One region of the Cobetia sp. 4B genome, then DNA from elsewhere that is predicted to be linked to it. Evidence: riboswitches for the same ligand, from Rfam matches in the RefSeq annotation. Region 1 holds a riboswitch; the other holds the start of a gene.

Evidence for each region. Region 1 has a riboswitch for thiamine pyrophosphate ahead of H2O77_RS06245 (ABC transporter ATP-binding protein). Riboswitches for the same ligand answer to the same signal wherever they lie in the genome.
Region 2: another riboswitch for thiamine pyrophosphate. It lies ahead of tenA (thiaminase II); the one in region 1 lies ahead of H2O77_RS06245 (ABC transporter ATP-binding protein).

The regions. Positions count from the first base shown of each region.
Region 1 covers NZ_CP059843.1:1,454,113-1,460,221, reverse strand. Annotated here, with positions in the region: gene H2O77_RS06260 (GGDEF domain-containing protein) at 1-212, opposite strand, end outside; gene H2O77_RS06255 (potassium/proton antiporter) at 392-2,101, opposite strand; gene H2O77_RS06250 (hypothetical protein) at 2,239-3,204, opposite strand; TPP riboswitch at 3,390-3,503, shown strand; gene H2O77_RS06245 (ABC transporter ATP-binding protein) at 3,562-4,314, shown strand; gene H2O77_RS06240 (ABC transporter permease) at 4,311-5,078, shown strand; gene H2O77_RS06235 (ABC transporter substrate-binding protein) at 5,225-6,109, shown strand, end outside.
Region 2 covers NZ_CP059843.1:3,262,287-3,268,395, forward strand. Annotated here, with positions in the region: gene H2O77_RS13500 (sugar dehydrogenase) at 1-1,243, shown strand, start outside; gene H2O77_RS13505 (TIGR04283 family arsenosugar biosynthesis glycosyltransferase) at 1,799-2,509, shown strand; gene H2O77_RS13510 (TIGR04282 family arsenosugar biosynthesis glycosyltransferase) at 2,553-3,227, shown strand; TPP riboswitch at 3,381-3,507, shown strand; gene tenA (thiaminase II) at 3,654-4,313, shown strand; TPP riboswitch at 4,473-4,613, shown strand; gene thiC (phosphomethylpyrimidine synthase ThiC) at 4,740-6,109, shown strand, end outside.

The DNA.
Region 1 (6,109 bases):
AGATCGACGATCAGCATCGCCAGATTCAGCGCCAGAATGCCCATCTCGCCCAGCCACAACAGCAGGATGGCGTAGAGCAGATGGCAGCTGACCGCCAGCACGTAGACCACGTTGAAGGTGGCATGAAAGGTCTTCTCATCCGCCGTGAGTCCGGGCGGGAATTGCTCGAATCGTCGCAGAAAGCCCGCGAGATGAGGATGTGGGCTGGCCATGTAGTCACCTCCTTGTCGCTGGCCACAATCGGTGGCCAGGCGCTGTCACGGACAAATTGGCCTGACATCAACAGAATACGATATTGATGAGTCCAAACACGACGCCCCCATTACACGCAGTGCAATGGGGGCGTCGTAGTGTGTGAAGCGCAGGCGCAGGCCCTGACACAGATTCAGGCTCAGTGCAGTCGCAGGCCGACCTTGGTGATGCGATTGCCTTCCACCTCGTTCACCACCCAGTGGATACCATGCCAGTCGACATCGTCGCCGACCACCGGCACCCCGCCGACTCGCCGGGTGATGAATTCGGCGATGGTCAGGTGGTGCTCGCCCTGGGAGAGCGTCAAGCCGTAGACATCGGCGATATCCTGCATGTTGGCATCGCCTTCCAGCGTGAAGGTCCCGAAGAAGGCGCGTTGCTCGTGCTGCAGACTCTCGCCGTTGAACATGCGGTTGAGACTCGGCACATCACACGAGCGCCCCACCACGCACAGCACATCCTGCTGATGCAGGCAGGTGCTGCCCTTAGGGTGGATCAACACCTTGTTGCGGAACAGCGCCCCGACCTTGGCCCCCGACGGGAAGCGCAGCATGCGCAGCGCCACGCCTTCCAGCGCCGTGTTGTCGACGCGATAGACCAGCATCTCGTAGTCATTGACCGGCATGATGCCGAGCAGGTTGCGGCGACTGGGCTGTGCGCCCGGCGGCACCACCACCCGCAGCTTGCGCGCCATCGGCGCCAGCGACGAGCCCTGCACCAGCAGCGAGATGATGACCACGAAGAAGGCGACATTGAAGTAGAGACCGGCATTCTCGACCCCGGTGATCACCGGGAAGATCGCCAGCACGATCGGCACCGCCCCTCGCAGCCCGACCCAGCTGATGAACCACAGCTCGCGCCAGCGGAAGCGGAAGAACGGCTTGAGACACAGGATGACCGCCAGCGGGCGCACCACCAGAATCAGCGCCACGCTGAGGATGGCGGCCGGCAGCGCGAACTGCAGCATGGTCGAGGGCGAGACCAAAAGGCCCAGCATCAGGAACAGCACGATCTGCGAGAGATGCGCCATACCATCATGCACCGGCAGGATGTGCTCCAGATGCCGCCCGGGGTGATTGCCGATCATCAGGCCACACAGATAGATGGCAAGGAAACCGCTGCCACCCATCTCGTTGGTGGTGGCGAAGAGGCTCAGGCCCAGCGCCAGCGCCAGCAGCGAATAGAGGCCGGGCGCGAGGTCCAGATAGCGCATCAGACGGGCGATCAGCCAGCCGCCGGCGATCCCCATGGCGGCGCCGACACCGAACTGCAGCAGGAAGCTCATGATGCCCGACGCGACGCCGGAGAGCTGACCGGTCAGAATCTCGGCCAGCGTGATGGTCAGGAAGATCGCCATCGGGTCGTTGGTGCCGGACTCGATTTCCAGCGTCGCACCGACACGCTCATTGAGGTGAACGCCCTGACCGCCCAGCAGCGAGAAGACCGCCGCGGCATCGGTGGAGCCGACGATGGCCCCGACCAGCAGGCCTTCGATCAGGGTGAGATCAAACAGCCACATGGCCAGAAGGCCCACCAGGCCGCTGGTCATGAAGACCCCGACGGTGGCCAGCACCAGTGCCGGTTTCAGGCCGGCACGAAACGTGGACAGCCGCGTGCGCAGGCCGCCATCGAGCAGGATGAGCGCCAGCGCCAGATTACCGATCATGTAAGCGGACGAGGCGTCATCGAACTGGATACCCAGCACGCCATCTTCACCCGCCAGCATGCCAAGGCCGAGGAACAGCAGTAGCAGCGGCATGCCAAGACGCGCCGAGACGCGGCTGGCCAACACGCTCAAGGCGATCAGCGTGCCTGCCAGCAAGAAATAATAATTCAGGTTCTCTACCACGAGTGCTCCCCCGCCAAGCCCTACATCAGATCTCGAGTGACGTCCACGACGACTCACCCACAGTATTCCATGTCAGCGATGGGGCTGCAGAGAAATTTCACACCTTTCATGTACTTGCAGCGTGCAGCACGCGGATTTCACGCCAGGCTGCGCGGCGAGACCCAGGCAGGGGCTGCCGCAAGCTCAGCATAAGACCGCGGACCGAAGGCCTCCATCGCCCACAACAGCGCACGACACAGCTCACGCTGGCCATCGAGATCGATCATGCGCCCATGGCGCGAATAGCCCTTCATGAAGGCCTGACGCTGCTCCGGCGTTTCCAGCAGCAACTCCACCAGCGCCCAGTCGAACTCGATCGGGGCCCACACCAGCGCCTCCCAATCGCTCCATACCCAGCCAGTGGCGGCGCACAGATATTGATCGGCGCGCATGTCCGGCAGACACCACACCGCGCGAGTCGGTGCCGGGAAGGTGCGCTTGAGCAGCGTGCCAAGCTCCGCGCGACGCGGGTGATGGGCGAGAAAGCGCGTGACGCGGGTATTCCAGTGCAACAGCGGCATCGGCTGCGCCAGCGGCTGGCCGAAGCCCGACACCGTGTCCTGATGCAGGCGACCGAGCTGGTCGCCGAGCAGCTCACAGAAGGTAATGCTGAGATCACTCGGCTGCCCGCTGGACCACGGCAGATGCCAGATGGGCGCGCCATCGAGGCGCCCCAGAAAGGTCAGGGGCAGTGGCGGAATCGGCAGGCGCGCGGGCAAGGCGCCCGCCAGTCGCGTCAGGCCCTCCGGCGTCGCCCAGCGATCGGCACCGAAGACCCCGCGCATGGCGCGCCAGAAGGGGTCATGGTCTGGGCCGGTGCGCGCCAGCTTGATGAGGCCGGGCGTGCCGCCACGCTGGCGCCATAGCCAGTTGGCGCTATCCGGCCAGGCGAGTGCCAGCGGCTCGAGCGGTTGACCCAGATAGGTCGAGAGCCGTCGGGTCAGTGACTCCTCGGGCCAGCCCCTGGGCACGGGACGCGGCTCGCCCACGGCCTCAGCCGTACTCGGCCGCCGTGGGGGAACGGGATAACTGGAACAGGTCGAGAGATCCGGTGTGTCGGGCATGATGATCTCCTAGGGCTACACGTCTTGTTACAGTAAACCTCAGCATACCCAAGGCGTGGCACATCGGCATAGTCCGTTTCGCACGCCACCTCTGCCCTGCCCACCTCTGCCCTGCTCACCGGACCCGCCCCCCGCCCCTGACCCGCGTCGGACAAGACACCGGCAAGAGAGTGACGTTACACTGTCGACCTGGATGGGGGTGCCCGAGGATGGGCTGAGAGCCGCAGCGATACGTCGCGCGACAACCCCTGGAACCTGATCCGGTTGATACCGGCGGAGGGAATCCCCGACGCGTGCCCTGCACGGCGCGTCACCTGCTTCCTCCTGCCGGCACGCCGCCTGACCACGGAATTGCCTGTGTCGCTGGGACTCACCCTCAACAACGCACGAATCGATTACGCCGGCCACACGCTGTTCCGCGATATCTCCGCGCGTCTGGAAGCCGGTAGCTGGACGGCACTGCTGGGACGCTCCGGCTGCGGCAAGAGTTCGCTGCTGCGCCTGCTGGCCGGCCTGGAAATGTCAGATCTCCACCAGCTCGACCTCGCCACCGATGACGGTCAGCCGCTGACCGACCGCGTGGCCTGGATGGCGCAGCAGGACCTGCTGCTGCCGTGGCGGCGCGTCATCGACAACCTGTGGCTGGGCGATGACCTGCGCCGACGGCCGCGCAATCGCAAGCTTGCCCATGAGCTGCTGGCCGCGGTCGGGCTTGAGGGCCGTGAGCAGGCCTGGCCGGACGCCCTCTCCGGCGGTCAGCGCCAGCGCGTCGCCCTCGCCCGCACGCTCTACCAGCAGGCGCCGGTCGTGATGATGGACGAGCCGTTCTCGGCGGTGGATGCCATTACCCGTCTGGAGCTGCATGATCTGGCCAGCCGCCTGCTCAAGGGCCGCACCGTCCTAATGGTGACCCATGACCCGCTGGAGGCATTGCGCCTCGCCGATCAACTGCTGGTGCTGCGCCCCTCGAGCCTCCCGGGCCACGGCGCCGAGCTGGAACGCCTGCCGGGGCTTGGCGCCGCACGCCCGGTGCCGCTGGATGACCCGGCCCTGCCAGCGGCGCAGGCACAACTGATCGCCCGCCTGCGTGATAGCGAGGAGGCCGCATGAAACGTCTGCACGCCATGCGTCACCTCGTCATCAGCGCGCTGCTCCTGCTGGGGCTTTGGCAGCTGATCATTGCCGTTACCGCCGTACCGCCCTACATTCTGCCCACGCCGCAGGCCGTGCTCGAGGTGCTGATCGAGAAGGCGCCGCTGCTGGCCCATCACGCTGGCGTCACCATCAGCGAGATACTGGCCGGGCTGGTGCTGGGCATTCTGCTCGGCCTTGCCACCGCGCTGGCGCTGGCCTTCATTCCCCGCCTGCGCCGCACGCTGCTGCCGATGCTGCTGATCAGTCAGGTGATACCGCTATTCGCGATCGCGCCGCTGCTGGTGCTGTGGCTCGGCTATGACATGCTGTCCAAGGTGGTGATGGCGACGCTGATCATCTATTTCCCGGTCGCCTCCACCGGCTACGACGGCCTGCGTCAGACCCAGCAGGGCTGGCTGGATCTTGCCCATACCCTGGGTGCCAGCCCATGGCGCCGACTGATCCACATCCAGCTGCCCGCCGCGCTGCCGGCACTGGCCTCCGGCATACGCATGGCCGCGACCGCCGCCCCCATCGGCGCCGTCATCGGGGAATGGGCCGGTGCCAGTCAGGGGCTGGGCTATCTGATGCTCAACGCCAACGCGCGCATGGAAATCGACCTGATGTTCGCCGCCCTGCTGGTGCTGGTCGCCTTCTCCCTGCTGCTCTATTTCTCGCTGGATGCGCTGCTGCGCGCCCTGATGCCCTGGCACCGCGACCGGCTGACACGCCTGAGCTGACACGCCGGGGCTTCGAGTAACTACCGCAAGACCGCAAGATCGCGTAACCGAAAGACGCAACGACGCTCGACACAAATTGCATGAGCCTGACGACTGCCGCCCACGAACGGCAGCACCACTACCCTGTGATCACAAGGAACTCCGCCATGTCTCTTTCGTCATCGGCGCCACGGCGCAAAGCGCAGCCGACACGTTCACCACGTGCCTCGCTGCTGTCCACCGCCTTCGCCACCCTGCTGACCACGCTGTGCCTGAGCAGCCTGCCAGCCACCGCCATGTCGGCCCACGCCGCCGAGGCAGAAGCCGCCACCAGCACCCAGTCAGCGCCGGAAATCGTCGCTCAGCAGGCCGAGGTCGGAGTGAACGGCGACTCGGCCGCCTCCGCGCCGGTGGCAAGCCAGGAAGCCGTGGAAGCGACCGCCGGCGCCGCCGAACAGGCGAAGAACGGTGCTGAACCGGCCGCGGATGCCCCGCCAGCCGCCAGCGACGAACAGAGCGCTGATGCTGACTCAAAGGGCGCCGCCAATGACGCTACCAAGGACGCTGCCACCGCCGAGAAGCCGCTGACGCAGTTCAAGGTCATGCTCGACTGGTACACCAACCCCGGCCACGCCCCGCTGGTGCTGGCGCAGGAGCTGGGCCTGTTCAAGAAGCACGGCCTTGATGTCGAGCTGATCGCTCCCGCCGACCCGAGCGTGCCGCCCAAGCTGGCCGCCGCCGAGCGCGTCGACATCGCCATCAGCTATCAGCCGCAGCTGCACCTGCAGATCGATCAGGGTCTGCCACTGGTGCGTATCGGCACCCTGGTCGCCACGCCGCTGAATGTGGTGGTGGTGCGCGCCGACAGCGACATCCAGTCGATCGCCGACCTCAAGGGCAAGCGGGTCGGCTACTCGGTCGGCGGTGTCGAGGAAGTGCTGCTCTCCACCATGCTGCAGCACAGCGGCCTGACGCTGGATGACATCACGCTGACCAACGTCAACTTCTCGCTGACGCCGTCACTGCTGACGCGCAAGGTCGATGCCGTCACC
Region 2 (6,109 bases), 1.8 Mb from region 1:
GGCAACAAGTGTGGCGACACGCCTGGTCACAGGCGCCGCGGCGGCCTGTCTCGCATTGTCTCTGCCAGCCCAGGCAGAGACAGATGCCGCTTCCTCACTGTCGCTGGTGAGCGCTCAGCAAGTGCCCAGCGATGCCCCTGCGCTCAAGCTGCCTGAGGGCGCCGCGCTCGAGCGGCTGGCCTCGCTCGACAGTCCACGCATGCTGCATCTCACTGATGCTGGCGAGCTGCTGATCGGCTCGCGGGCCGAGCGTGTCTATCGCGCTCAGCTGACGCCGGACGGCAACCTCTCTGCCGTGAAGACGCTGGTCGAACTGTCGGGCTACCCTCACTCGCTGGTGGTGCGCGGCGACAAGCTCTACGTCGCGACCACTGCGGCCTTGCTGGTCGCCGACTATTCACCCGGCGAATCTCTCACCCGCGATGACTTTCGTGAGCTGATCGCGCTGCCCGGCGGCGGCGGCCATAACTCGCGCACCTTGAGTCTCGGGCCGGATGGTGGCCTCTATCTGGCGCTGGGCATCCAGGGCAATTGCTCGAATCAATACCTTGCCGGCAGCGAGCAGGGCTACTCCTTCAGTGAACGCCGCGGCGGCGTGCTGCGCCTTGAGGAATCCGGCGATGCGCCGCACTGGCAGCCCTGGGCCAGCGGACTGCGCAACCCGGTAGGCCTCGCCTGGCAGCTGGGCATGGAAGATGAGCCGCGTCTGCTGGCCACCAACAACGGGCCCGACCACTGGGGCTATGAGCAACCTCGCGAGCTGGTGGTTGCTGCCCGCGAAGGCAGCTTCCATGGCATGCCCTGGTATCAGTGGGTCGATGGCCGCTGGCAGGCGGATGACTGCATCACGAGCGATTCACCGCGTGAGCGTGACGAGATTGCAGCGCCGCTGGCCGAGATCCCCGCTCGCAGTGCACCGATGGGAATCGCGGTGGTACCACCAGAGCACCCATTGTCTTCTGACATTGATGTCGTGGTGGCAGTCCACGGCAGCTGGGGCACGGCGCCCTCCGGCAACGCCGCGGGTGCCCCGGCCAGCCGCCGTGAGCCTCGCCTGCTGGGCCTCAAGCTGGCGACGCCAGACACTGAAGCACGCCTGGTGCCAGTGCTGACCGGTCTGCAGGACAGCAGCAGCGGTCAGCGCTGGATTCGCCCGCTCGATGTCCTGTTCGGCCCTGATGGCAGCCTGTACTTCACCTCGGATAGCGGCGCGGCTGGCCTCTATCGCCTCACCTTCGATTGATGGCCTGACCTCCAGCAGAACGGGCTTTTGAGAAGCGAGGCCCTGGCCCTTGGTCACGTGCGCTCTCCAAGCCCTCTGTCCGGGCCCTCTCCCCAAGCCCTCTTCTCCAAGCACTCTCTTCAGGCTCTCTTTCCAGGAGCTGCCTGGCAGAGGGCCTGTGAATAGGGCCTATGGACAGTGCCTATAAATAGGGCCAATGAGTGCGCGCTTGCCTGCTGCAGACTCAGAAAACCTGCCTTGCATGCCCCGCCTTCGAATTACAGAAATGTAGTCCTGTGCCCTCGCATGCACCCAATGGCCAGCTAGGCATTGTGTGGCCATGGAGCGACACTGGGTCAACGCCAAGCGTTTAATGAACGATGACGCGTTGAGAGAGCGTCTCTCGCCCGTGCATCCAGCCTACGAACTCCTGCGTATGATCCAACGAATACGCCATCGTCGGAGCCTGCCGCCATGAACCAGCCGCCACCCCCAGCATCACGGACGCCCGCCAGCCGGGACTCCCTGTCGAGCACATGCACGGACCTGACGCGCGCTCCCTGGCTGAGCATCGTGATGCCGGTGCATGACGAGGCAGCCGGCATCGTGCAAACCCTGATTGCCCTGAGTCGCCTGCGCGCGGGCGGGGACTGTGAAGTGATCGTGGTGGATGGTGGCTCGACGGATGGCACCCCCTCACTGGCCCGACCGCTGTGTGATGTCGTGCTGAACAGTGAGCCGGGCCGGGCACGCCAGATGAATGCCGGAGCCGCACGTGCACGCGGAGAATGGCTGCTGTTTCTGCATGCCGATACCGACTTGCCCGACAATGCGCTGGCATTGCTGAAAGAGGCCGTCACGACACATCGCCGCAGCGACTGGGGCCGCTTCGATGTCAGCATCAAGGGCGAGTCGCCGTGGTTACCGATGATCGCCGCCATGATGAATCTGCGCTCGCGGCTGACCAGCATCAGCACGGGCGACCAGACCCAGTTCGTGCAGCGCTCGACCTTCGAGGCCATCGGCGGCTTTGCCGACATGCCACTGATGGAAGATGTCTGGCTGAGTGCCCAGCTCAAGCATCTGACCCCGCCAATGAACCTGACTGCGCGCGTTACCACCAGCGGTCGGCGCTGGGAGACCCACGGCGTCTGGCGCACCATCGTCAAGATGTGGGGGCTGCGGCTGGCGGCCTGGTGTGGCGTCTCCCCTGCACGTCTGGCACGCCTCTACGGCTATCGCGCCGCGGCGCAGGCCTGTGAGCAGCGCGGCATGCCCCATGCGTGATACGGCGTTGCCTACCTTGCCCACAGCTGATGCCGCGTCAGGGATGCGCCCGACTCTCATCATCTTCGGTCGCCTGCCCATCGCCGGCCACTGCAAGACACGCCTGATCCCCGCACTCGGCCCCGAGGGCGCAGCTCGACTCTATGCGCGGATGCTGAGCCATATCGTTGACCACGCCTGCGCCGCTCGCCTCGGCAAGGTCGTGGTGATGCTGACGCCCTCTGCCGAGTCGACGAGTCAGGCACCTGAACAGGCGGCTCTAAGAGCAGCGCTGGAAGCCCGGCTGCGAAGCGTTGTCGATGCCTCTGCCGACCTCACCTTCGAGGCACAGCCACAGGGGGAGCTCGGTGAGCGAATGTCCCGGGCCATGGCCCGACACCTGCCCGAGGGGCCGGTGTTGCTGATGGGCTCCGACCTGCCGGCGCTGGACAGCCAGCGGCTGCGCGAGGCAGCCCACAGACTGCGCACTCACGACGCGGTGCTGCAGCCCACCGACGATGGCGGCTATGGCTTGATCGGCCTCAAGGCGCCCTGCCCGCAAGCCTTTCTGCTGCCCCGCTGGAGTCATGCCCATGTCTGCCGGGACACTCTGGAGCTGCTGGCCCGGGCCGGGAGAACGGCCGCTTGCCTGCCGACCAGCTGGGATGTCGATGAGCCGCGTGACCTTGCGCGACTGTCGCGCCACCTGCCGGCACTCATGGCCGACCTTGCCGCTTGAGGCTGTCCATGAACCCGCTCATGGCTTTCTACAAACCCGCTTGAGGCTCTTCACACGTTCGGCATGCCTCCCAAAGTCGTATGCATTTTTGCTCACACTGCCCTTCTTCTGCGCCGCAGGGCTGTTACACTCGCTGCATCGTGACTCATATGTCACAGCTTGACGGGGTGCCGGTAAGACCGGCTGAGATGTCATGCGCAAGCGATGTCCTTGCGTGAATGACGATCCCGCCGAACCTGATCCGGCTAGTACCGGCGTAGGGATCAAGCGCGAAGCGATGCCACTCGATATCGTCACCACTTTCTCAAGGTGACTGTCGGCACCTCCCCTGCTTTTCCCCTGCTCCTGTTCCGGTACTGGCCACGCTTGCGCCAGAGACCTGTCGCCCCATCACGGGTCGTCAGCACGCTCACCGAGGGATGCGTCATGCCTAGTTTCAACGACCTGACCAGTGCCTGCGCCGAGGAATGGCGTGACTATCTCGAGCACGACTTCGTTCGCCAGCTGGGCGAAGGTCGTCTGCCGGAGGAGTCCTTCCGCCATTACCTGCAGCAGGACTACCTGTTCCTGATCCACTTCGCGCGCGCCTGGGCGCTGGCCGCCTACAAGAGCCGCACCCTCGCGGAGCTGCGTCAGGCCACCGCCAGTCTGGACACCATCCTCAATACCGAGCTCGATCTACATATCGGCTACTGCAGCGAGTGGGGCATCAGCGAGGATGACCTGAGCGAGCTGCCGGAATCCCGCGCCACCCTGGCCTATACCCGTTACGTGCTCGATTGCGGCCAGCGCGGCGACCTGCTCGATCTGCACGTGGCGCTCGCGCCCTGCCTGATCGGCTACGGCGAGATCGCCGAGTGGCTGCTCGATCAGGACACCACCGAGATCGAGAACAACCCGTACGCGGACTGGATCGCGATGTACTCAAGCGATGACTTCAAGGAAGCCGTCGAAGCCGAACGTGAATGGCTGGATGCGCGACTCTCGGAGGTCTCGGAGCGCCGACTGGGTGAACTGGTCGATGTCTTCCGGGACGCCACGCGACTCGAGATCGACTTCTGGCAGATGGGCCTCGATCGCGCTTGAGGCATCACAGACTGACGTCCCGGCGCTCGCCATGAGCCGCTCGGGATGACGCCATCCCCATGGATGGCACGACTGACAGGCCAACAGAGCCTGGATGCGAGAACGCTCCCCGGGGCAAGCCTGACGCTTCGGGCAACACCCTCTCGCATTGAAATCTGAACACGCTTGACGGGGTGCCGGTGGAACCGGCTGAGATCCTGCATGCATGCTTCGCCGCCCTGACGCGCGAGCTTGCCAGCAAGGGGTCCCGTGGAACCTGAACCGGTTAGGACCGGCGTAGGAATCAAGCTGATGGCCAGCCGCTGCGCGCGGCCGCCTCGCTCCCGGGCCACCTGCTGGCAAGGAGTCGGCGACGACCATCCTCTCCCTGCGCACGGTCTTCCCATGATGACGTCAGCCGTGACGTCGCCCTTTGAGGAGACCTGCATGAGCACTGCCCCGACGACACAAGACCCGCAAGCCACCAACGCCGCCGAGTCACCGCTCGCCTCGCAGCCTGAGGCTGCCCCCAAGGCACGCGCGCGTGCCGGTCGCAAGGATGGCAGCCGCCATCTCGCCAGCGAAGCACAGGTCGACGCTGCCGCCATCGCGCCGCTGAGCGGCTCGCGCAAGATCTATATCGAAGGCTCCCGCCCGGACATCCGCGTGCCCATGCGCGAGATCGGCTGCTCGCCGACCCAGACCTCCAGCGGTCTGGAAGAGAACCCGCCGATCGTCGTCTACGATACCTCCGGCCCCTACACCGATCCGGCGGTCGAGATCGACATCCGCCGGGGTCTGGCGCCGCTGCGCGAGCAGTGGATCGAGGAGCGCGGTGATACCGAACAGCTCAATCAGCTGAGCAGTGAATATGGCCGCGTGCGCCAGGCCGACCTGCGCCTGTCGTCCCTGCGCTTCGAGCTGGACCACCGCCCGCGTCGTGCCCTGCCGGGCAAGAATGTCACCCAGCTGCACTATGCGCGCCAGGGCATCATCACGCCGGAGATGGAATACATCGCGATTCGCGAGAATCAGCGTCGTATCGCGCTGCGTGAGGAATATCAGGGCAGCGAATCCGTCGAGAGCATTCTGGGCCATCAGCACCCGGGCCACAGCTTCGGCGCCAACCTGCCCGACGAGATCACCGCCGAATTCGTGCGTGAGGAAGTCGCACGCGGCCGCGCCATCATTCCCGCCAACATCAATCACCCGGAAAGCGAGCCGATGATCATCGGCCGCAACTTCCTGGTGAAGGTCAACGGCAACCTGGGCAACTCGGCGGTCACCTCCTCCATCGAGGAAGAGGTCGACAAGATGACCTGGGCGATCCGCTGGGGTTCCGACACCGTGATGGATCTCTCGACCGGCGCCAACATCCACGAGACCCGTGAATGGATTCTGCGCAACTCTCCCGTGCCCATCGGCACGGTGCCGATCTATCAGGCGCTGGAGAAGGTCGATGGCGTGGCCGAGAACCTCGATTGGGAGATCTTCCGCGACACGCTGATCGAGCAGGCCGAGCAAGGCGTCGACTATTTCACCATCCACGCCGGCGTCCTGCTGCGCTATGTGCCGCTGACCGCCAGCCGCGTGACCGGCATCGTCTCGCGCGGCGGCTCGATCATGGCCAAGTGGTGTCTGGCGCATCACGAGGAAAGCTTCCTATATCGTCACTTCGAGGACATCTGCGAGATCTGCAAGGCCTACGACATCAGCCTGTCACTGGGCGATGGCCTGCGCCCGGGCTCGGTGGCCGATGCCAATGACGCCGCCCAGTTCGGTGAGCTCGAGACGCTCGGCGAGCTGACCAAAATCGC